DNA from 3 places in the Pseudomonas sp. GW821-FHT10B02 genome. Region 1 is predicted to be linked to each of the others. Evidence: riboswitches for the same ligand, from Rfam matches in the RefSeq annotation. Region 1 holds a riboswitch; each other region holds the start of a gene.
What was found. A riboswitch is a leader RNA that binds a small molecule or an ion and turns the genes downstream of it on or off. The one in region 1 is predicted to bind cobalamin.
Positions count from the first base shown of each region.

Region 2: another riboswitch for cobalamin. It lies ahead of AC07OF_RS22880 (TonB-dependent receptor); the one in region 1 lies ahead of AC07OF_RS10245 (CbtB domain-containing protein).
Region 3: another riboswitch for cobalamin. It lies ahead of cobO (cob(I)yrinic acid a,c-diamide adenosyltransferase); the one in region 1 lies ahead of AC07OF_RS10245 (CbtB domain-containing protein).

Region 1 is NZ_JBWKNR010000005.1:137,293-146,156, reverse strand. Features, by position in the region: gene AC07OF_RS10300 (secretin GspD/PilQ domain-containing protein) at 1-1,653, shown strand, start outside; gene AC07OF_RS10295 (type II secretion system protein) at 1,657-2,130, shown strand; gene AC07OF_RS10290 (type II secretion system protein) at 2,136-2,510, shown strand; gene AC07OF_RS10285 (type II secretion system protein) at 2,485-3,015, shown strand; gene csgE (curli production assembly/transport protein CsgE) at 3,012-3,407, shown strand; gene AC07OF_RS10275 (curli assembly protein CsgF) at 3,404-3,823, shown strand; gene AC07OF_RS10270 (CsgG/HfaB family protein) at 3,851-4,693, shown strand; gene AC07OF_RS10265 (DUF1272 domain-containing protein) at 4,815-5,060, opposite strand; gene cobM (precorrin-4 C(11)-methyltransferase) at 5,075-5,821, opposite strand; gene AC07OF_RS10255 (cobalamin biosynthesis protein) at 5,849-6,250, opposite strand; gene AC07OF_RS10250 (CbtA family protein) at 6,252-6,944, opposite strand; gene AC07OF_RS10245 (CbtB domain-containing protein) at 6,955-7,140, opposite strand; cobalamin riboswitch at 7,262-7,483, opposite strand; gene AC07OF_RS10240 (AzlD domain-containing protein) at 7,518-7,844, opposite strand; gene AC07OF_RS10235 (AzlC family ABC transporter permease) at 7,831-8,529, opposite strand; gene AC07OF_RS10230 (sugar phosphate isomerase/epimerase family protein) at 8,519-8,864, opposite strand, start outside.
Region 2 is NZ_JBWKNR010000017.1:477-5,856, reverse strand. Features, by position in the region: gene AC07OF_RS22885 (GNAT family N-acetyltransferase) at 86-649, shown strand; cobalamin riboswitch at 788-994, shown strand; gene AC07OF_RS22880 (TonB-dependent receptor) at 1,101-3,236, shown strand; gene AC07OF_RS22875 (MFS transporter) at 3,505-5,181, shown strand; gene AC07OF_RS22870 (MAPEG family protein) at 5,251-5,380, shown strand, end outside.
Region 3 is NZ_JBWKNR010000007.1:201,809-210,672, forward strand. Features, by position in the region: gene cobD (threonine-phosphate decarboxylase CobD) at 1-451, opposite strand, end outside; gene cbiB (adenosylcobinamide-phosphate synthase CbiB) at 444-1,352, opposite strand; gene bluB (5,6-dimethylbenzimidazole synthase) at 1,352-1,999, opposite strand; gene AC07OF_RS13115 (cobyrinic acid a,c-diamide synthase CobB) at 1,996-3,291, opposite strand; gene cobO (cob(I)yrinic acid a,c-diamide adenosyltransferase) at 3,288-3,899, opposite strand; cobalamin riboswitch at 4,065-4,289, opposite strand; gene AC07OF_RS13125 (hypothetical protein) at 4,438-5,016, shown strand; gene AC07OF_RS13130 (PQQ-dependent sugar dehydrogenase) at 5,085-6,401, shown strand; gene AC07OF_RS13135 (O-methyltransferase) at 6,470-7,117, opposite strand; gene AC07OF_RS13140 (C40 family peptidase) at 7,134-7,667, opposite strand; gene AC07OF_RS13145 (C40 family peptidase) at 7,802-8,434, opposite strand; gene hda (DnaA regulatory inactivator Hda) at 8,550-8,864, opposite strand, start outside.

The DNA.
Region 1 (8,864 bases):
CGCGACACCGAGCTGAACATCGCCGTGATCCAGGGCCGTCGTCAGTCGGTTGAAGCGTTGTTGACCCAGGCCGACAGCGACCGCAGCCGCCATGACTTTCAGGGCGCGCGGATGGGCTATGGGCGGGTGCTGACCCTGGAACCCAACAACCGCCGCGCCCAGGAAGCGGTACGCCAGATCGAACAGATCGGCAACATCAATGAGCGCGTGGCCCTCGGCCAGGCGGCGTTGCGTCAAGGCGATCTGTTCGGCGCCGAGCGGCACATGCGCGAAGTGCTCCTGCTCGATCCGCAGAACCAGGATGGCCTGGCCCTGCGCAAGGACATCGAGCTGGTACAGAGCCGCACCGCGCAGCCCAACCCGCAACTGCGGACCAAGATGGAACGCCCGGTAACCCTGGAGTTTCGTGACGCCAACCTGAAAACCATCTTCGAGGTGCTGTCGCAGGTGGCCGGGCTCAACTTCATCTTCGACAAGGACATGCGTCCGGACATGAAGGCCACCATCTTCGTGCGCGATGTGCGCATTGAAGATGCCGTGGCGCTGTTGCTGGAGCAGAACCAGCTGCACCAGAAAGTGGTGAACGACAACACCTTGCTGATCTACCCGGACTCGCCGCAGAAGACCAAGGATTACCAGGAACTGGTGATGCGCACCTTCTACCTGACCAGTATCGATTCCAACACCGCGCTGAACTTGGTCAAGACCATGCTCAAGACCCGCGACGTGTTCGTCGATGAGCGCCTCAATACCCTGACCATGCGCGATACCCCCGACGCCGTGCGCATGGCTGAGAAACTGCTGCAGTCGCAGGATCAGTCCAACCCGGAAGTGGTGCTGGAAGTGGAAGTGATGGAGGTGGCCCGCTCGCGGATCCTCGAGCTTGGCCTGCAGTGGCCCAACACGTTCGGGGTGCTCACCGAAGACGGCAAGTCCGTGGAAACCCTCGATCAATTGCGCGGTATCGACTCCTCACGGATCACTATCTCGCCATCGCCGCAGGCCAAGATCAACGCCCAGGACAACGACATCAACACCCTGGCCAGCCCGGTGATCCGCGTCAGCAACCGCGAGCAGGCGCGTATCCACATCGGTCAGCGGGTGCCGATCGTCAGCGCCACGTCGGTCCCTTCGACGCAAGGACCGGTGATCACCGAGAGCATCACCTACCTGGATGTCGGTCTCAAACTCGAAGTCACCCCGGTGGTGCACCTGAACAACGAAGTGGCGATCAAGGTATCCCTGGAAGTCAGCAACGCCAAGCCACTGGAACCGACTCGCCAGGGCACCATTCCGGTTCAGGTCGACACCCGCAACGCCCAGACCAGCCTGCGTCTGCATGACGGCGAAACCCAGGTGCTGGCGGGGCTGGTACGCAATGACGACGGTGCCAGCGGCAACAAGATTCCGTTGCTCGGCGACATCCCCGGGCTGGGACGGCTGTTTGGCAGCAACCGTAATGACAAGAGCCAGTCGGAGCTGGTGCTGTCGATTACCCCGCGCATCGTGCGCAACCTGCCGTACCAGAGCCCGTCGGACATGGAGTTCCCATCCGGCACCGAAACCAGCATGCAGATCCGCAACCTCAATCGCCCGATCGAGGTCGACGACGAGCAGCCGCTGGCCGCTGCGCCTACCGCGGTGAGGCCTTAAATCATGAAACGCTCGATGGCAGGTTTCAGCCTGATCGAAGTGATGCTGACCCTGGCGCTGCTCGGGTTGCTCGCCTCGATTGCCGCACCACTGACCGAAACCCTGGTACGCCGGGGCAAGGAGCAGGAGCTGAAAACCGCGCTGTATCAGATCCGCGATGCCATCGACGCCTACAAACGCGCCTTCGACGCCGGCTACATCGAGAAATCGCTGAATGCCACAGGTTACCCACCCAGCCTGCAGGTGCTGGTGGAAGGTGTGCGCGATGTGCGTAGCGCCAAAGGTGCCAAGTTCTATTTCCTGCGGCGCATCCCCCACGACCCGTTGCTCAGCCACAAAAAAGACGACGAAGGGGGTTGGGGGCTGCGTGCTTACGACAGTTCGGCGCAAAGCCCGCGTGAAGGGGAGGACGTCTTCGACGTTTACTCCAAGGCACCGGGCAAGGGCCTTAACGGCATCGCCTACGGACAATGGTGACCAGCATGCGACGCAACCAAGGCTTTACCCTGATCGAGTTGCTGGTGGTGATGGCGATCATCGCCACGCTGATGACCATTGCCATGCCGCGCTACTTCCAGAGCCTGGAAACCTCGCGCGAGGCCACCCTGCGTCAAAGCCTGGCGGTGATGCGCGAAGCCCTGGATCACTACTACGGCGACACCGGGCGATATCCCGAGTCGCTGGAGCAACTGGTCGAACAGCGCTACCTGCGCAACGCCCCGCTGGACCCGATCACCGAGCGCCGTGACGGCTGGCAGGTGGTAGCGCCGCCGGAAGGTGTGGGCGGTTCGGTGGCTGATATCAAGAGCGGTGCAACCGGGAGGGCGCGTGATGGCAGCTTATATGCCGAGTGGTAGCGCCGCCGAGGCGGGCTTCACTTACCTGGGAGTGCTGTTGCTGATTGCTGTGACCGGCATCGCGCTGGGCTCGACCGTCACCCTGTGGTCGACCCAGGCCCTGCGCGAACGTGAACGCGACCTGCTCTGGGTCGGCACCCAGTATGCCCAGGCGCTGCGCAGCTACTATCGCGATTCGCCAGGCCTGGCCCAGTACCCACAGACCCTGGACGAGCTGCTTGAGGACCCGCGCTATCCCAACCTCAAGCGCCACCTGCGCCGCCTGTACCCCGATCCGGTCACTGGCAGCGACGACTGGGGATTGCTGCGCTCCATCGACGGGCGTATCACCGGGGTGTACAGCCAGTCTGATCTGACGCCGCTGAAACAGACCGGCTTTGCCGCTCAGTGGTCGGACTTCGAAGGCCTGGAACACTATTCCGACTGGCAGTTCGTGGCTGAGAAAGCCTTCTCCGAATCCGCCGCCGGTGGTCGCAAGGGCCTGACCCAGGGAGCAGGGCAATGAACCGCCAACTGACCGCCTGCGCCCTGGCTCTGGTGCTGCTGGCCGGCACTGCCCGGGGCGGCGCCGAGGACGAGATGATGGGCTTTATCGTCGACAACACCATCTCGCACATCGGCCACGACTTCTATTACAGCTTTGCCGAGCGGCTGCGTGCCACCAGCCGTCTGGATTTCAACCTGGTGGTACGGGAACGGCCGGACGCACGCTGGGGCAGCCTGGTAACGGTCGAGTACGAGCAACGTGTGATCTACCGGCGCTTTCTGCCACCCAACACCACAGAGCTGAAGGACGCCGCTTATGAGGCGGCTGACCTGGTCAAGGAGCAGATCATCCAGCGCAAGCTGCAGATGCTGCTGCAGGACACCACCGATCTTGAGAGGGACGAGCTATGAATAACAACAATACCCGCCGGCTGGCCTCCCTGGTCCTGCTGACTGCCCTGGGCAGCCAGGCCGGTGCCACCGAACTTGTGTACACCCCCATCAACCCCGCGTTTGGCGGCAACCCGTTGAACGGCACCTGGTTGCTCAACAACGCCCAGGCACAGAACGACCACGAAGACCCGGCGATCAAGGACCGTGCCTCGGCACTGGCGGGCACTTCGGCCCTGGAGCGCTTCACCAGCCAGCTCGAGTCGCGGCTGCTGTCGCAATTGCTCAACAACATCAATAACGGCACCACCGGCAGCCTGCAGACAGACGCCTTCATTATCAACGTGCTCGATGATTCCGGGGCCTTGACCATCGAGATCACCGACCGTGCAACAGGCGAAATTTCAGAAGTTCTGGTGAACGGCCTGAACCCTTGAAGGGGCGGGTAATGGGGAGTGACAATCATGAAAAGAATTCTGACCGCACTGCTGATCTTTGCCGTCCTGCAAGGCTGCAACCTGCGCAAACCGATGCCGGCCGAGCAGGACGGCGAAAGCCCGACGCTGACCCCGCGGGCTTCGACCTACTACGACCTGCTCAACATGCCGCGGCCCAAAGGCCGGCTGATGGCGGTGGTGTATGGTTTCCGCGACCAGACCGGGCAATACAAGCCAACCCCGGCCAGCTCGTTCTCGACCAGCGTCACCCAGGGCGCGGCGAGCATGCTGATGGACGCCCTGCAGGCCAGCGGCTGGTTTGTGGTGCTGGAGCGCGAAGGGCTGCAGAACCTGCTGACCGAGCGCAAGATCATCCGTGCGTCGCAGAAAAAACCGGACACGCCGGTGAACATCCAGGGCGAATTGCCACCGCTGCAGGCGGCCAACCTGATGCTTGAAGGCGGTATCATCGCCTACGACACCAACGTGCGCAGTGGTGGCGAGGGGGCGCGCTACCTGGGTATCGATATCTCCCGCGAGTACCGGGTCGATCAGGTGTCGGTCAACCTGCGGGCCGTGGATGTGCGCAGCGGTCAGGTGCTGGCCAACGTGATGACCAGCAAGACCATCTACTCGGTCGGCCGCAGTGCCGGGGTGTTCAAGTTCATCGAGTTCAAGAAACTGCTTGAAGCCGAGGTCGGCTACACCACCAACGAACCGGCGCAGCTGTGTGTGCTGTCGGCCATCGAATCGGCGGTGGGGCATCTGCTGGCCCAAGGTATCGAGCGGCGCTTGTGGCAGGTGGCGGGCGATAGCAGCGGCGACAATGCGACCCTGGACAAGTACCTGAGCCAAAATCAAAACCCATGAGGTCTGCGTTGCACCCCATCGCCGGCAAGGCCGGCTCCCACAACGTTCTGGTGCACACCGATCCTGTGGGAGCTGGCATTGCCAGCGATGCAAGGCGCAAGCCTTGCCAAATACAGCCAACCTAGTGCGTTGCGCAGCCTTGTTCCTTGACGATCCGCGTGGTCGACGCCGGATACTTCGCCAGCTTCGCCGCCGCCCGTGGCGGTCGCTTCACCAGCTCACCACCACAGTTGGGGCACTGGCCCTTGAGTTGACGCTCATTGCAGTCCTTGCAAAACGTGCATTCGAACGAGCAGATCAGTGCATCCTGGCTGTCGCCGGGCAGGTCACCGCCGCAGCATTCACAGTTGGGGCGCAATTCGAGCATGGTCAGGTCCTCTGTCAGGGGCGATAGAGATGGGCATGGCTGGCGCGGTACAGCGCCGACTCGGAAAAGCTGTCACTGGCCAGTACCCGGCCGACCAGGATCAGTGCGGTACGGCGAAAACCCTTGGCCTGTACCTGTTGGACAATACCATCAAGGGTATCGAGCACCCAGTCCTGGTCCGGCCAGGTAGCGCGATGGACCACCGCAATTGGGCAATCCCCGCCGTAATGCGGGCGCAGTTCCTCGACGATCTTCTGCAGATGCTTGACCCCCAGGTGAATCGCCAGGGTGCTGCGATGGCGGGCGAGGTCGGCCAGTTGCTCACCTGCGGGCATTGGCGATTTGTCGCCGTAGCGGGTGAGAATCACGGTCTGGGCGATGTCCGGCAGCGTCAGTTCGCAGCCGAGCAGGGCGGCGCTGGCGGCCACGGCGGTAACACCCGGGATGATCTCGTAGGGAATACCCAGTTCGCGCAGGTAGCGGATCTGTTCACCGATGGCGCCGTACAGGCTGGGGTCGCCGCTGTGGACCCGGGCCACATCCTGGCCCCGCTCGTGCGCCTGCTTGATTGCCTCGATGATCTCGGCCAGATGCAGCTCGGCACTGTTGATGACTGTCTCGGCGCGATGCCCTTCGAGCACCGCCGCCGGTACCAGGGAGCCGGCATAGATGATTACCGGGCAGCGATGGATCAGGCGCTGGCCCTTGACGGTGATCAGCTCGGGATCGCCGGGGCCGGCACCGATGAAATAGACGGTCATGCGGAGTCCTTGAAGAGAAAGCGCGGATTATCCGCCAAAGCCTGTGGTTGTAGCCAATGCCAGGCTGGCGTCGGCCAGCAGGGTACGGGTAACGCGCAGCTGTGCCGGGCCTGCGAGGTGTTCGGCCAGTGCCAGCGCCGCGCTTTCGGCGACGCCATAGCAACCGCTGTGCTGGTAGGCGACGGCCGAGCGATGGCTCAGGCGCGGCTCGAAGGCGGCCAGTTGTGTGGCGGAAAAAAATAGCAGAGGCACCTTGAGGCGCCGGGCCAGTTGTTGCAGCCCGGGTTCATCGTGCTTGAGGTCGATACTGGCAAGGCCCGTGACTGCGCTCAGCGGCAAGTCGTGGGCCTTGAGGGTCTGTTCCAGCAGGTGGCCCAGGGTGTCGGCGGGGCAACCCCGTCGGCAACCCAGGCCGACGAACACTTGCATGTCAGGCCTGGTTCGGGCGACGGAACAGCCAGGCACTGATCAGGCCCAGGGCCAACCAGAACGCGGCGTTGGTCACTAGGGAAGCGATCTTGAACTCGGCTTCCAGCGCTTCTGGGGCAAGCATTTCGTGCACTTCAGGTTGTGGTGCACCAATCACATGAGGTACCACCAGCAGTACCACGCCCAGCGTTTTAAGCAGCCAGTTGTGGGCGAACACGATCAAGCCAAGCCCGACGGCGGTGGCCGCTGCGGTACCTACCCACCAGGTCTGGCGCTGGGCCAGATCGGCTGCGGCGGTACCTGGCAGTTCTGGTGGCAGGCCCAGAGTAGGTGCCAGGCAGAATACGGCAAAGCCACCCAGGCCCCACAGTGCGCCACTGACCACGCTGTTTGGCGCGCGCAGGGTATACAGCGCAGCGAGGATCAGGGCAAAGCCGACGGCGACCACCAGGTTACCGCCCGTGGTCGACAGTACCCGCTGCCAGCCGTCCTCCGGTGCCCAGGCTTCGCTGTCGTGGTGGTGATCGGCAGCCACACCAGGGGCGTGTTCATGCGCTTCAACCGCAGGCGCTGCGCTTTCATAGGTTTCCGCCTGGAGAATCAGCGGCGCGACCCAGAAGCTTTGCAGCAGGGTCAACAGCAGGGCGGCCAGCAGGCCGGCAAACCCTGCGGTACTGGCAATACGCTTGATCATCGCAGGGCACTCAGTGGCAAGGGAAGGCGGCGCTGTGGCGGGTATCGTGGGCGGCATTGTGCACCGCTTCGATGTGCGAGAAACCGGCGAAGTAGACCAGGCACAGGCCCAGCAGCGAGGCACCGACGGCAACCAGCAGACGCTGACTGAGGCTTGACGGGGTAACGGCGGAGTGACTGGCGGTACTGATAGGCATGGCGCTTTCCTCTTGGTGTTGTTCGGCAACAGGCAAGCGCAAGAAACCCCTGCACGGAACTCGCCCAGGGGTTGCAACAGCGCCCGCCCACCGCGGGTTTGTCAGGTTCAGCAGCGCATTCGCGCACTGTAAGTTGCGGGCCGGTCTCCGGGCTCGCGAGGGGTTGGCCTTAACCGACCTGCAAGCATCACCTTCCCATGCCGCACTGGCACAGTGGATCTGACGCTTCACTCGCTTACCGTTGCGGGGGCAGCACCGGACTGACATGGCTTTAGAGTAAAGCACATGGTTCACCGGCTTCCCGTTTCACCCTGTGAAGGGCACCCGTAACAATCTGTGTAGGAGAGCATGGGCGCAGGACTTGAGTCAATCGACGACTAACGCATTGCTAGCAGAACGTACACGCCCAGCGCGATGAGAAAGGCGTAGTAGGACTTGAGCCGCATGCGGCTCAGTAGCCAGGCCAGGGCCACAGGCCAGATCCACAGCGTCGACGGGGTCTGCTGACTGGCCAGCGGATAAAGTGATCCCGCCAGCAGACTGATCAGCATCGCAACCGAGGTGTACTTACCGAGGCGGTCGATGAAGGCGCGAACGCCGCTGGGCAGCCGCTCGATTTCCACCGCCAGCGGCAACAGCCGGCAGACGGCCGATACCAGCGCGCAGATCAGCACATACAGCCAGAACGTATTAGGTTCGGTCATAGGCATAACTCGCCACCATGGTAACGGCGAGGACCAGCATCAGACTGATCTGCCCCAGCCACAGCAGACTCGCGGCAGTGGTCAGCCCGGCGATCCATTGGGCGTGGAAGCTGTGGCGCTCGCGGGCCATCTTGCCCAGCGAGGCGCTGATGAAGATCGCGATCACTACGCTGACATCATCCATCAGCGCACTGCCGGCCAGACTGGCGAAGCAATAACCGGCCATGGTGCCAAGTACCGCGGCGGCGTACAGCGTGAAGCACACAGTGTTCGCGTAGAGGCGGCTGATCGGCTGCTGTTCCTTGCGTATCGACATGAGGGTGAAGGCCGCATTGGCCATCACCGCCAGTGCCGGAATGAACGCTGCTTTTGCACCTTTGAGGCTGGACTTCAGGCTCAGGGTGAAGATCAGAAACCGCAGATTGATGCTCAGCGCCGATACCAGAACGCCAAACGCGTTCAACAGATGCGCGGGTGTCTCCAGCAAAGTGAGCTGCAGCGGCGAGGCCATCACCGTGCCGCTGAACACCACCATCGCCGGTAGATCCAGGCCATGGCGCCGCCCGAGCATGCCGATCAGGGTGAACGTCAGCAATAGTGAGAACACGAACGGCAACGCATCGCGGATGCCAGACGCAATCTCGCTGTGTGGCGCAAGTTCGAGTCGTGCAGGCTCAACCGGCATGGATGTTTTGCTGAACGCTGGCGCGCAGATGTTGCATGCCGGCTTGGTAGGCTAAGGCTTTTTCCAGGTAGTACGCGGTGGAGAAGCGCGGAATGAACTCTTCTACCACTGCCACACCGCGATAGCCGTTGAGCGCGAAGCGGTTCAATACATCGCTCAAGGGCAAATTGCCTTCGCCAATTGGCAAGTGCTGGTGGTGGGTGTCGTTGAGGTCGGCAATGTGCAGGTGGCGGGTGACCGGCGCCAGTGTCGCGATGGCCTCAAACAGGCTCTGTCCATAAGGCAGCAAGGAACATAAATGGGTTACATCGATGGTCACGTAGCAGCCGGTCTGC
Region 2 (5,380 bases), on a different contig from region 1:
TCCGCTGGCGAGGGCGGCATGCACAAACAGTTGCATGCCGGCACCAACGCTTTCAGACTCGCGGTTCACCTTGCCAGGAACCGCCATGATCACCATCCGCCCCATGACCGCCGCCGACTTCGACCGCTTCTGGCCGACCTTCCAGGCCATTGTCGCGGCCCGCGAAACCTATGCCTTCGACCCGGCCATGAGCCAGGAGCAGGCGCGTCAGCTGTGGCTGGAAGCACCGCTGCACACCCTGGTGGCCGAAGAGGATGGCGAACTGCTCGGTTCCTACTACCTCAAGGCCAATGCCGCCGGCCCGGGCAATCATGTGAGCAATTGCGGCTACATGGTCAGCGACGCTGCGCGTGGGCGCGGTGTGGCCCGGTTGATGTGCGAGCACTCGCAACGCCTGGCCCGCGAACAGGGTTTTCTGGCCATGCAGTTCAACTCGGTGGTGTCGAGCAATGAGGTGGCGGTGGCCTTGTGGCAGAAGCTGGGTTTCGAGGTGGTCGGGCGCTTGCCGCGGGCTTATCGGCATGCGCGCCTGGGCTTGGTCGATTGCCTGGTGATGTACAAGTGGCTGGAGCAACCCCAGCAACCGCAACCCATGCTGATCGGGCGCAAGAACATCGAGGCGGTGGTGTCGCGCAAGCGCGGACGTTGAGATCTTCGCTGACCCCATCGCCGGCAATGCCGGCTCCCACGAATGTGTTGTGGGAGCCGGCATTGCCGGCGATGGGCTGCACAGCAGCCCTCCCTGCAAAAATGCGCAACGCATTGACTGTAAAGACTTTCAATGTTCAGATGCGCGCCAGTTTCAGGTGTCCTGCGCCGCCGTGCGCAGGGTGAAACGGGAAGCCGGTGCGTCACTCAAGGTGACTAGTCCGGCGCTGCCCCCGCAACGGTAAGCGAGCGAAGCCTTCGAAACACCACTGTGCCCTGGCATGGGAAGGTGAAGGCCTTCATGACCCTCGCAAGCCCGGAGACCGGCCTGAAGCTTCGTTTGGCAACCCCGCGGTGGGCGGGCGCAGGCCGGTTTGCGGGCGCCTGCGCGCGCAATTCCTCCATGCGTTGTTCCCTCCGGGATTCATTCTTCCAGCAGATTGTGGAACGACATGTCCCGTTACTCCAAGCTTCAAACCCTGGCGGCCAATGCCCTGGCGCCTTGCCTGGCATTCTCCTTGCCGACCTACGCCGCTGAAACCGGCACCCTGGCCCTGCCCTCGACGGCGATCACCAGCAGCAGCGACAAGGACCCCATTAGCCTGGCCACGCCACTGCCAGCCGGTTCGCGCCTGAACCTCAGCGCCATGGACACCCCGGCGAGCACCAGCAGCATCAGTGCCGAGGTGATCGAAGGGCGCAACAATCGCACGGTTCAGGACGCCGTCAGCCGTTCACCGGGCATCACCTCGGTGGCCACCCCGGGCAACGGCAACACCGCCCTCTCGGCCCGTGGTTTTGAAGGCCACGGCTCGGTGATGACCCTGTTCGACGGCTCGCGGATGTACACCGGTGCCGGCACCCAGACCTTCCCGGTCGACCCGTGGATGGTCGAGCGCATCGACATCATCCGCGGCCCGGCTTCAGTGCTCTATGGTGAAGGCGCGACCGGCGCGGTGATCAACGTGATCCCGAAGAAGCCCTTCGCCGGTGAGATTCATAACCAGCTGCGCCTGGGCTACGGCGCCTATGACCGTCAGCAACTGGGCCTGGACAGCGGCGGTTCGCTGAGCGAGCGCCTGAGCTACCGGGTTACCCTCAACCGCCAGCAAAGCAACGGCTGGGTGGATCGTGGCGACTCGAAAAACCTGGCCATGAGCGCCGCCCTGCGTTTTGACGCCAGCGACGAGCTGAGCTTCACCCTGGCCCACGAACGTGGCGACGCCGAGCCGATGAACTACTTCGGCACACCGCTGATTGACGGCCACTACCGCGACAGTCTGCGCAAGAAGAACTACAACGTGCGCGATGACGAGCAGCGCTACCACGACGAGTGGACCCGCCTGAACAGCGACTGGACCCTCAGCGATTCGATCAGCGCCAGCAACCAGCTGTACTACATCAAGAGCCGCCGGCACTGGCGCAACGCCGAAGACTACACCTGGGACAGCACGCAAGGGCAACTGCAGCGCGGCAGCTACCTGGAGATCAAACACGACCAGGAACAGGTCGGCGATCGCCAGAGCTTTACCTTCGATCACACGCTGTTCGGCCTGGCCAGCAAGACCGTGGTCGGCGCCGAGTACAACCGCATCCGCTTCGGCATCAACAGCAACTCACCGTACAACGATATCGGCGGCGACTTCATCGATCCGTGGAACCCGGCGCCAGGCTACTTCCATAGCAACAGCCCGACCCGCCCACAGACCCAGAGCACCACCCGCACCTTTGCCCTGTTCGCCGAAAACCGCACCCAGCTGTCTGAACGCTGGTCGCTGGTGACCGGCGTTCGCCGCGACCAGAACCACATCGACCGTGACAACCTGGTCGACAACAGCCGCACCGACCGCAGCCTCAACGGTGGCAACTGGCGTGCCGGGCTGGTGTTTGCGGTGACCGATGAACTGTCACTGTATGGCCAGTATTCCACCAGTGAAGATGGCGTCAGCGACCTGGTCACCTTGAGCCCAAGCCAGCAGAACTACGACCTGACCGAAGCCAGGCAGACCGAGTTCGGCCTCAAGCAACTGTTCTGGCACGGTCGTGGCGAGTGGACCCTGGCGGCCTATCACATCGTCAAGAAGAAGCTGCTGGTCGACGACCCGATCACCCACCAGAAACAGCAGGCCGGCCAGCAGACTTCCGACGGCCTGGAAGCGACCCTGGAACTGGCCCTGGCCAACCAGTGGCAGGTCTCGGCCAACGCCTCGGTGGTGCGTGCCAAGTACGACGATTTCGACCAGACCGTGGGCGGCCAGTCGCTGTCGCGTGCGGGCAACCGGCCGAGCAATGTGCCACGGCGCACTGCCAACCTGTGGGTGAACAAAGGTCTGGGGTATGGCGTGGATGCCGGCATCGGCCTGCGCTATGTCGATGAGCGCTACGCCAACATCGCCAACACCCAGACGGTGCCCGGTTTTACCGTGGTCGATGCCAACCTGGGCTGGCAGGTGCTGCCGGATGTACGCCTGGGCCTGCAGTTGAACAACCTGCTGGACCGCCGCTACGCCGCCACCGCCCACAGTGGCGAGCAGTGGTTGATGGGTGAGCCGCGCTCGTACTTCGCGACGCTGGATTACAGCTTCTAAGCGACAAAAACTACCAATTTGTGGACAGCAGAGATCAGTGTGGGAGCCGGCCTTGCCGGCGATGGGGCGGTCCCGCCCCTGGCCCGGCTATGCCGGGCATCGCCAGCAAGGCTGGCTCCCACAGGGATTCCCCCGCAAGGTGGATAACCGGGAAAACATGATTATGCTTCAAGAAGCCTTGCAGCAGTGCCAGACCGCCACCCCCAGGGCCAGGGTGCGGTAGCGCGCGTGGGTACTCCGGCCTACAAGAACAACACGGAGAACACTCATGGCGGCCATCGACACCACTTCCAGCGGCAGTACACCCAACCGCGGGATCACCAAGGAGGAGCGCAAGGTTATCTTTGCCTCATCCCTGGGTACCGTTTTCGAATGGTACGACTTCTACCTCTACGGCTCGCTCGCGGCGATCATCGCCAAGCACTTCTTCGCCGGTGTCAACGAAACCACGTCGTTCATCTTCGCCCTCCTCGCCTTTGCCGCAGGCTTTGCCGTACGCCCCTTCGGCGCCATTGTGTTCGGCCGTCTGGGCGACATGATCGGGCGCAAGTACACCTTCCTGATCACCATTGTGATCATGGGCGTGTCCACCGCGATCGTCGGTTTGCTACCCAGTTACAGCACCATCGGTGTGGCCGCGCCGATCATCCTGATCAGCCTGCGCCTGTTGCAAGGCCTGGCGCTTGGGGGTGAGTACGGCGGCGCAGCCACCTACGTGGCCGAACACGCGCCGAAAGGCAAACGTGGCTACTTCACCTCATGGATCCAGACCACTGCGACCCTGGGCCTGTTCCTGTCGTTGCTGGTAATCCTCGCCTGCCGCACGATCCTCGGTACCGAAGCCTTCGAGGCCTGGGGCTGGCGGATTCCATTCCTGCTGTCGATCCTGTTGCTGATCATTTCGGTGTACATCCGTCTGCAACTGAGTGAATCGCCGGTGTTCGTCAAGATGAAGGCCGAAGGTAAGGCCTCCAAGGCGCCACTGACCGAATCCTTCGCCCGCTGGGACAACCTCAAGGTGGTGATCATGGCCCTGCTCGGCGGCACCGCCGGCCAGGCGGTGGTCTGGTACACCGGCCAGTTCTATGCGCTGTTCTTCCTGTTGCAGACCCTCAAGATCGACCCGCAAACCGCCAACCTGCTGATCGCCGGTTCGCTGCTGATCGGCACGCCGTTCTTCATCCTGTTCGGCAGCCTGTCCGACCGCATCGGGCGTAAAGGCATCATCATGGCCGGCTGCATCATCGCGGCGCTGACCTACTTCCCGATTTTCAAGGCGTTGACCGAGTACGGTAACCCCGACGTGTTCATCGCCCAGGAGAAAAACCCGGTGACGGTGATTGCCGATCCCAACCAGTGCTCGTTCCAGTTCGACCCGGTGGGCAAAGCCAAATTCACCAGCTCCTGCGACCTGGCCAAAAGCGTGCTGGCCAAACGGGCCATACCCTACGAGAACGAAAAGGCCGAACCAGGCACCGTCGCTCAGATCCGCATTGGCGACAAGGTGCTGCAGAGCTTCGAGGGCACCGGCATGCCGGCGGCTGACTTCAAGGTTCAGAACGATGCCTTCGTCGCGACCCTCACTGGCGCGCTCAAGGACGCGGGATACCCCGAAAAAGCCGACCCGGCCAAGACCAACTACCCGATGGTATTGCTCTTGCTGACCATCTTGGTGATCTACGTGACCATGGTCTACGGCCCGATTGCCGCCTGGCTGGTGGAGCTGTTCCCGGCGCGCATCCGCTACACGTCGATGTCGCTGCCCTATCACATCGGCAACGGCTGGTTCGGCGGCTTCCTGCCCACGGTGGCATTCGCCATGGTAGCGGCGACCGGGGATATCTACTACGGGCTGTGGTACCCGATCGTGATCGCGGTGATGACCGCCATCCTCGGCATATGCTTCCTGCCGGAAACCAAGGACCGGGAAATTCATCACACCTGAAGCCGACACTGTACGTAGCCCTGCGGGTTGGGCGATGATCGCGCCCCACCCGCTGTCAATGGAATGAACATGCACGATGTTATGAGCGTCTTTGCTTTGTGTGTCGTCGTACTCTTTGTGAAGATGCTGGCGATTTCCTGCTACCAGGGTTTCTATCGCATCAGCCGTATGACCTTCAAGAATGCCGAAGACGCCGGTT
Region 3 (8,864 bases), on a different contig from region 1:
CATGCCAGGCGAGCAACTGCTCAGCCGACAGCAGGCAACCGGTGGGATTGTTCGGGTTGACCACCACCAGCACATCCAGGCTGTCGAGCAGTTCATCCACCTGCTCACCCTGCAACTCAAGCACCTGATGCCCGGCACGACGCCAGCCTTCGGCGTGTTCGGCATAACAGGGCGACACCACGCCAACCGTGCCGCGAGCGCGCAGGTGCGGCAAGGCCTGGATTGCAGCCTGAGAGCCGGCCACCGGCAGCGCCTGCTGGACCCGGTAGTACTCGGCCGCAGCCTGTTCCAGGCCATCGTCGGTTTCCGGCAGGCGCGCCCAGGCCTGCAGCGGGATTTGCGGAATCGCGTAAGGCCAGGGCGCAATACCGCTGGACAGGTCCAGCCAATGCTCCCGGGCGATACCGTAGTGCTGCACTGCGCGCTGCAGGCGCCCACCGTGCTCAAGCATAGAATTCAGCTCCCAGACACAACAGCAGCAACCACAACCACACGCCCTGGCAAACCAGGCGCCAGCCACGCTCAATCGACTCGGCATCAGCCACCGGGCCTTCGCCCAGTTGTGCGCGTTCGTGCAGCTCACCGTGATAGACCGCCGGACCACCCAGCTCTACAGCCAGGGCACCGGCGCCTGCGGCCATCACCGGACCGGCGTTGGGGCTGTCCCACAGCGGCGCCTGACGTCGCCAGCATTTCAGTGCCAGACGGGTTTTGCCAAGCAGCGCGTAGGTCAGCGCCACCAGCCGCGCTGGAATGTAGTTGAGCACATCATCTATGCGTGCAGCGGCCCAGCCGAAACGCTCGAAACGTTCATTGCGATAGCCCCACATGGCGTCCAGGGTGTTGCTCAGGCGATAAAGCACCACACCCGGAGCGCCCGCCACGACAAACCAGAACAGCGCGGCAAAGACCGCATCGCTACCATTTTCCAGTACCGACTCGGTGGCTGCGCGCGCCACGGCGGTTTCGTCCAGTTCGCGGGTTTCGCGGCTGACCAGAAAACCCACACGGCGGCGTGCTTCATCCAGGTCACCGCGGCGCAAAGCGTCGGCCACCGGGGTCACGTGCTCACCCAGGCTGCGCAGGCCCAGGGCGCAATACAAGGCCAGCACTTCCACCAACCAGCCGATATAGGGCAGCCAGGACAGCAAGGTGGCCAACAGGGTCAAGGGAATCACCGCCAGGAACCAGGCGGTCACGCCATGGCTGCGCCAGCCACGGCCAGCGGCGTTGAAACGCTGCTCCAGGCGCCCGGCCAGGCGGCCAAAGGCAACCAGCGGATGACGCCGCTGGGGCTCACCCAACAACGCATCCAGCGCCACCCCGGCAACGGTCAGCAACGCCACACTCATCAAGACTCTCCCCACTGGTTTTCATACAGCATGTCGCTCAAGGGCCGCGCCGTGGCCCAGCCTTCGAGGACCAGCATCGGCGCGGGATAGAACGCCTGGACCGGGCCCAGGCAGAGAATCGCCAGCGGCTTGGCACCGGCCGGCATCCCCAGCAGCTGTGCCAGCGCCAGGGGCTCGAACAGCGATACCCAGCCCATGCCCAGGCCTTCGGCACGCGCTGCCAGCCAGAGGTTCTGGATCGCGCATGACAACGAGGCGAGGTCCATCTCCGGCAAGGTGCGACGGCCGAAAATGTGCTTGTCGCGGTCATCCATCAACGCCGCCACCAGCACTTCGGCGCAATCGCTGATGCCTTCGACCTTGAGCTTCATGAATTCATCGGAGCGCTCACCCAGTGCCTCAGCGGTGCGTACTCGCTCGGCTTCCACCAGGCCCTGGATACGCTGGCGCAGGTCGCGGTCGGTGATGCGGATAAAGCGCCATGGCTGCATCAGGCCGACGCTGGGCGCCTGATGCGCAGCTTCAAGCAGACGCGCAAGCAACTCAGGCGCTACATCGCCCTGGATGAAGTGCCGCATGTCACGGCGCTCGCCGATGGCCCGGTAAACCGCAGCGCGCTCGGCGTCTGTGAAAGCCTGGTCGCTCATGGTGCCAACAGCGCCGCCGCCGCGTGCGGGTTGGAGGCAAAGTAGAAATGCACGTAGGACGCCGTCAGCCGGCCACAGCGATAGACCGCTTCGGCGCCACGGCCGCCATTGGGGCTGTGCCCGCGGGCAATCGGCTCAAGCGCGGTAGTGGTCAGCGAGTGGTGATAGGTATGGCCGCGCAAGGTGCCTTCCGGCAGCTCCACCGCCTGCAGCGCCAGGGCTGCGAGGCGCTTTTGCATCACTGCTTCGCCTTCCAGCAAACCCAGCAACTCGGCACGCTCGCCCGCAACATCGGTCAAGGCCTCAAGCAGGTAGAGCATGCCGCCACATTCGGCCAGCACAGGCTTGCCTGCCTGATGATGGCTGCGGATCGCGGCGAGCATCCCGTTGTTGGCAGCCAATGCCTGGTGATGCAGTTCCGGGTAGCCACCCGGCAGGTACAGGCTATCTGCCTGCGGTAGCGTGCGGTCATGCAGTGGTGAAAAGAAGCTCAGCTCGGCGCCCATGGCCCGCAGCAGGTCAAGGTTGGCGCCATAAGTGAAGGCAAAGGCTTCGTCCCGCGCCACGGCGATGGTCACGCCATCGAGCAAGGGCTCGATAACTTCGACAGTCGGCGCCGCAAACGCCACCGCCGGCGGCAGGGACGACTCACAACTGGCGCCGAGAGCTGCGGCTGCGGCGTCCAGACGAACATCCAGATCATTGAGCTCGCTGGCCTGGACCAGGCCCAGATGGCGGCTCGGCAATTCAATCCCGGTTTCCCGCGACAGGCCGCCGTACCAGCGCAGCCCTTCGGTAAGGCTGCCTTCGAGCAACTGGGCGTGACGCAAGGTACCGACACGGTTGGCCAGTACCCCGGCAAACGGCAGGTCGGGCTGATAGCGCGCCAGGCCCAGGGCCAGGGCGCCGAAGGTCTGGGCCATGGCGGTACCGTCGATCACCGCCAGCACCGGCACATTGAAATGGCGGGCAAGGTCGGCACTCGACGGCGTACCGTCGAACAGGCCCATGACCCCTTCGATCAGGATCAGATCGGCATCGCCGGCTGCTTCCCAGAGCAGCCGGCGGCTTTCCTGCTCACCGACCATCCACAGGTCCAGCTGGTACACCGGCGCACCGCTGGCCCGCTCGAGAATCATCGGGTCAAGGAAGTCCGGGCCGCACTTGAACACCCGCACCTTACGCCCGAGGTTGCGGTGCAGCCGCGCCAGGGCAGCGGTCACCGTAGTCTTGCCCTGGCCTGAAGCCGGGGCGGCAATCAGCACCGCCGGGCAGTGGCGCGTGTCACTCATAGTTCAACGCCCTTCTGGGCACGGATACCGGTCTGGAAAGCGTGCTTGACCATGCCCATCTCGGTGACGGTGTCGGCCAGTTCGATCATTTCATCCTTGGCGCCACGACCGGTGACGATCACGTGCTGCATCGGCGGACGCGCCTGCAGGTCGCTGAGCACCTGTTCGAGGTCAAGGTAGCCATGCTTGAGGGCTATATTCAGCTCGTCGAGCACCACGAAGGTGATCGTCGGGTCCTGCAGCAACTGGCGCGAAACGGCCCAGGCCGCTTCGGCTGCGGCGATGTCACGCTGGCGGTCCTGGGTTTCCCAGGTGAAGCCCTCGCCCATCACGTGATAGCGCACCTGTTCGGGGAAACGCCGGAAGAACAGCTCTTCGCCAGTGCTGTTGCGGCCCTTGATGAACTGCACCACGCCGCACTGCATGCCATGGCCCATGGCCCGGGCGAGCATGCCGAAAGCCGAACTGCTCTTGCCCTTGCCGTTACCGCTGAGCACCAGCAGCAGGCCGCATTCGTTAGGGGCGTTGGCAATACGCTCGTCGATTACCGCCTTCTTGCGCTGCATACGGGCCAGGTGGCGTTCGTCACGCTCGGTGGATTCAGTCATCGAAGTCTCCGCAAACCACTGTCAGCCAACCTGCAACGCGCCTGGCAGCACAGGGCTGCACAGCGTTCGCGGCAAAGAGATGGCAACAGATCAATGGACAAGGCAGACGGAAAAACGCGCAGGGCTGCGGCACAGGCCGAAGAAACCGCGCATCACCCTCCGTGATGCCGTTGGCTGTTACAGGCCGGTCTCCGGGCTTGTGAGCGGGGTCATCAACACCCAGGGTCGCGCGCCTTCCCGGGTGCGATCACCCAGTGGCCATGCGCGGCCTTGACTCACCTACCGTTGCGGGGGCAGCGCCGGACTCGCACGCTATTGCGCACCCACCGGCTTCCCTGTTTCACCCTGCCAGACCACAGCCCACAGAGCACCTGAAACAAGTCGCGAAGGTTAGAGGGTTGCACCCGGAGCGTCAATGAAAGGCGCAGCACTGGCCTGGATCAATGGCGTCTTTGTCATCTTGTGCCACCCTGATATCAGTGATATCAAATAGCCATAAATTGGCTGTCTCGATTACAACGATAAAGGAGAGAGCGGCATGCAAGGCCTGATCATCAATAACCCGCGCCTGGAATTCCTGCGTCCGGCTCTGGAACGCTGGGTCGAATGCATCGACCGCTGCAACCAGACCCTGGGCGACGGCGAGGCCCCTTACTGGCACGGCGCCCAAGCGAACCTCGGCGTGCTCTCGGCCGCAGCCTGGCAAGCAGAGCTGATCACCTTGCAACATCACCAGAGCAAGAAGCAGCGTGACGAAGGTGAGCGTGAAGGTTACTGCGACCTGTACATCGCCAATCGCGAAGAAGCCGCCTACCTGCAAGCCAGCCAGCGCTGGCCACGCATCGCCCGCCTGGACCTGAACAACGCGCTGCAAGAGACTGTATTTGCCGCCCGCCAGGTGGCTGCACCCAGCCAGCTAAAAGTCGCCGCGCTGTTCGCCAGCCCCTGGAAAGCCGGGCAGCATGCCAGCCCCGAAGAACTCCAGGACCTGGTCGACGACCTGCAAAAGCACACCGCCTGTGCCATTGCCTGGTACTTCCCCTATGCCTACCGCAAGCTGCACAACGAGGCCGGGCAGTATCATCCCGGGGTTGCACTGCTGCTCAAGCAGGCCTGAACAACGGAACCTCGCGGATGTTGAGCACCTCTACTTTCAACAGAGGCCAGCTTTGCGAGGGCAACGCCATGGATATGACCCGTATCACCGTGCTGCTGATAGTTGCCGCGGGAATCAGCGGCTGCGGCGAGACTGCCCGGCTGGAGGTCAGTGACGGATTCGGGCCATCGCCTCAACTGCCCGAGCCGAACAAGACCCTGATCCCCACCGTCAACATCGCCCCGGCCATTGGCTGGCCACCAGGCACCAAGCCTGTGGCTGCACCTGGCACCCAGGTGACCGCCTTCGCCGAGGGCCTGGATCACCCGCGCTGGCTGTATGTCCTGCCCAATGGCGATGTGCTGGTCGCGGAAACCAACGCCCCGCCCAAGCCCGAGGACGGCAAGGGCATTCGTGGCTGGGTGATGGGCAAGGTGATGAGTCGCGCCGGTGCCGGCGTGCCCAGCGCCAACCGCATCAGCCTGCTGCGCGACAGTGACCATGACGGCGTGGCCGAAATCCGTACCACCTTTATTGAAAACCTCAATTCGCCGTTTGGCATGGCCTTGGTCGGCAACGATTTCTATGTAGCCGACACCGATCGGCTCATGCGCTTTCGTTACCAGCCCGGGGCTACTGAAATTACTTCGTCTGGCACGCTGGTGACCGAATTGCCCGGCGGCCCGCTGAACCATCACTGGACCAAGAATGTCATCGCCAGCCGCGATGGCAAAAAGCTCTACGTTACGGTTGGCTCCAACAGCAATGTCGGTGAGAACGGCATGGATCAGGAAGCAGGTCGCGCCGCCATCTGGGAAGTCGATCCGGCCAACGGCCAGAAGCGTCTGTTTGCCTCGGGCCTGCGCAACCCCAACGGCATGGCCTGGGAGCCGCATAGCGGACAACTGTGGACCGCGGTCAACGAACGGGACGAGATCGGCAGCGACCTGGTGCCCGACTACATTACCTCGGTCAAGGACGGTGGATTCTACGGCTGGCCCTACAGCTATTACGGCCAACACGTCGATGAACGGGTCAGCCCGCAGGATCCGCAGCGGGTTGCCAAAGCCATAGTTCCTGATTACGCCGTAGGGCCGCACACCGCCTCACTGGGCCTGACCTTTGCCGAACCCGGCGTACTGCCGCCACCTTTCGAGCAAGGGGTATTCATTGGTCAGCACGGCTCCTGGAACCGCAAACCGCACAGTGGCTACAAGGTGATCTTCGTGCCGTTCAGCACCGCCGGCAAACCGGCCGGCAAGCCGATCGACCTGCTGACGGGCTTTCTCAATGACGAGGGCAAGGCCATGGGGCGGCCGGTCGGGGTGATCAATGATCAACGCGGTGGTTTGCTGGTGGCCGATGATGTTGGCAACAAGATCTGGCGGGTGAGCAAGGTCCGGTAAGCCTATCGCGGGGCAAGCCCGCTCCCACAGAGTCAGTCCAACCTGTGGGAGCGGGCTTGCCCCGCGATTCAACGCTTACGACACAACGTCAGACCATCCCCTATGGGCAACATCGACAGATCCACCCGCGGATCGCCCTTGAGCCCCAGGTTCAACGCCTGGATCGCCCGGGTATCTTCACTGTCGGGCTGCGCCTGCAGCACCCGCCCGCTCCACAAGGTATTGTCGAACAACACCAGCCCACCCGTACGCAGCAAGCGCAGGGCCTCTTCCAGATACTGCGGGTAGTTGCCCTTGTCGGCATCGATGAAGATCAGGTCGTAACGCGCTGACGGCAAAGTCGCCAGCGTTTGCAAGGCAGGCGCCAGGCGCAACTCGATACGCTCTGCCACGCCGGCCTCCCGCCAATAGCGCCAGGCGATGGCGTTGTAACTACCTTCAAGATCGCAGCACAACAACTGCCCCTGCTCCATGGCCTGGGCCATGCACAGTGCGCTGTATCCGGTGAAGGTCCCGACCTCGATCACCCGCTGCGCACCGATCAGGCGCACCAGCAGCGCCAGCAACTGGCCCTGCTCTGGCGCCACCTGCCAGCGCGCCTCGGGCAAGGCCTGGGTTTCGCTGCGCAAACGGGCCAGCAACGGCGTCTCGCGAAGAGAAACCGCTTGCAGGTAATGGTAGAGAGCATCGTCGAGGTAGAGCGTTTGTGCCGTCATCGCCTACCTCGCAAGGTCAGGGGTTGCGCGCCAGGTGGGTCGGCGCCAGCACCCGCTTGGCGTTGAGATAGGTTTTGTTCCAGTAGCTGTTGGACAGGTAGTCCAGACGCACGGTTCCGCCCGCAGACGGGGCATGCACGAAACGGCCTTCGCCGACGTAGATGCCGGCGTGGCTGACCTGCGAGCCGCCATTGGTGGCAAAGAACACCAGGTCCCCGGACTGCAGGGCACCACGGTCGATAGTCGGCGCGCGCACGCCGATCATTTCACGGGTGGTGCGCGGCAAAGCAATACCGGCGGCATCGCGATAGACGTAACCGATCAAGCCACTGCAATCAAAACCCGAGTCCGGCGTATTGCCGCCCCAGCGATAAGGCGTACCGACCAGGCCCAAGGCACGGAACAGCACATCTTCGGCAACCGGAGAGAAATATACCTGAGGCGCCATGACGACTGGCTCGACCACCTTGGGCGGGGTCGGGGCATGGCTGGAGCAGGCACCGAGCAGTGCCAGCAGGGAAAACAGAGCGAAGCGCGCCTTTATCGCCATGGTCAGAACATCCTGTCTGAAGCCGTCCGGCGGTGTGGCCGGAAATAGGTGAGAATTTAGATTAGACGCTTTCTGTAAACACGCACGGCGACGAGCTTTTCAGCTACGTCGCCGTGATACCGCAAGGCCGATGATCAGTTGCGCGAGATGGTGGTCGCGGTCGGTGCCATGGCCAATGCGCGCTTGGCTTCGATAAAGGTCTTGCTCCAGTAGCGATCACCGAGTTTGTCGATGCGCACACCACCGCTGCGGCGGCTGCTGGAGTGGATGAACTGATCGTCGCCCAGGTAGATCCCGGCGTGACTGACACGACCGCGACCATTGGTGCTGAAGAACAGCAGATCACCCGGCTTGAGATTGTTACGGGCAACCAGCGGGGCTTTTACGTTGATCATTTCACGAGTGGAGCGCGGCAGGTTGAGGCCGGCTTCTTCGCGGAACAGGTAACCAATGAAGCCGCTGCAATCAAAGCCGGTGTTCTCGGAGGTACCACCGAAACGGTAACGGGTACCGATCAGCGACATACCGCGCTCGAGAATGTTGTCAGCCAGGGCTGGCAATTGGTAAGGCTTGCTGCTGGCGAAATCCTGAAGTTCTTCTTCGGTGGCCAGCTCTTCCTCAAACACCGACGAGGTGGAGGACTTGCTCAAAACCTGAGCGGAAACCGGTTGTTGAACCTGCTGCTGCGAAACAGGGCTATGCGCTGCGCAGCCAAAAAGCAGGGTCACAAGTGCGAGGGGCACGAGGGGTGCGAAGCGATTTAGCATGGGCACGACCGTGTCTTGGATTTAAAGAAGTCGAAACTATGCCTTCTATCGCATCGATTTGCAAATTCAATCGAAAAAAATGTGACTTTTACGTGCCGAGGCTCTAGCCCCTGCCTTACCAGCCTAAAGTTTCTTTCAAAAACGGGATGGTGAGCTTGCGTTGAGCCTGCAAGGAAGCCTGATCGAGGCGCTCGAGCAGGTCGAACAAGGCGCTCATGCTGCGCGTGCCGCGGGTGAGGATGAAGTGCCCGACCTCGTCGGAGAGTTGCAGACCGCGGCGCGAGGCACGCAGTTGCAAGGCGCGCAGCTTGTCTTCGTCAGACAGCGCACGCATCTGGAAGATCAGCGCCAGGGTCAGGCGCGACTTGAGGTCTGCCAGCTTGATCGGCAATTCCCGCGGCGAACTGGAGGCTGCCAGCAACAAGCGTCG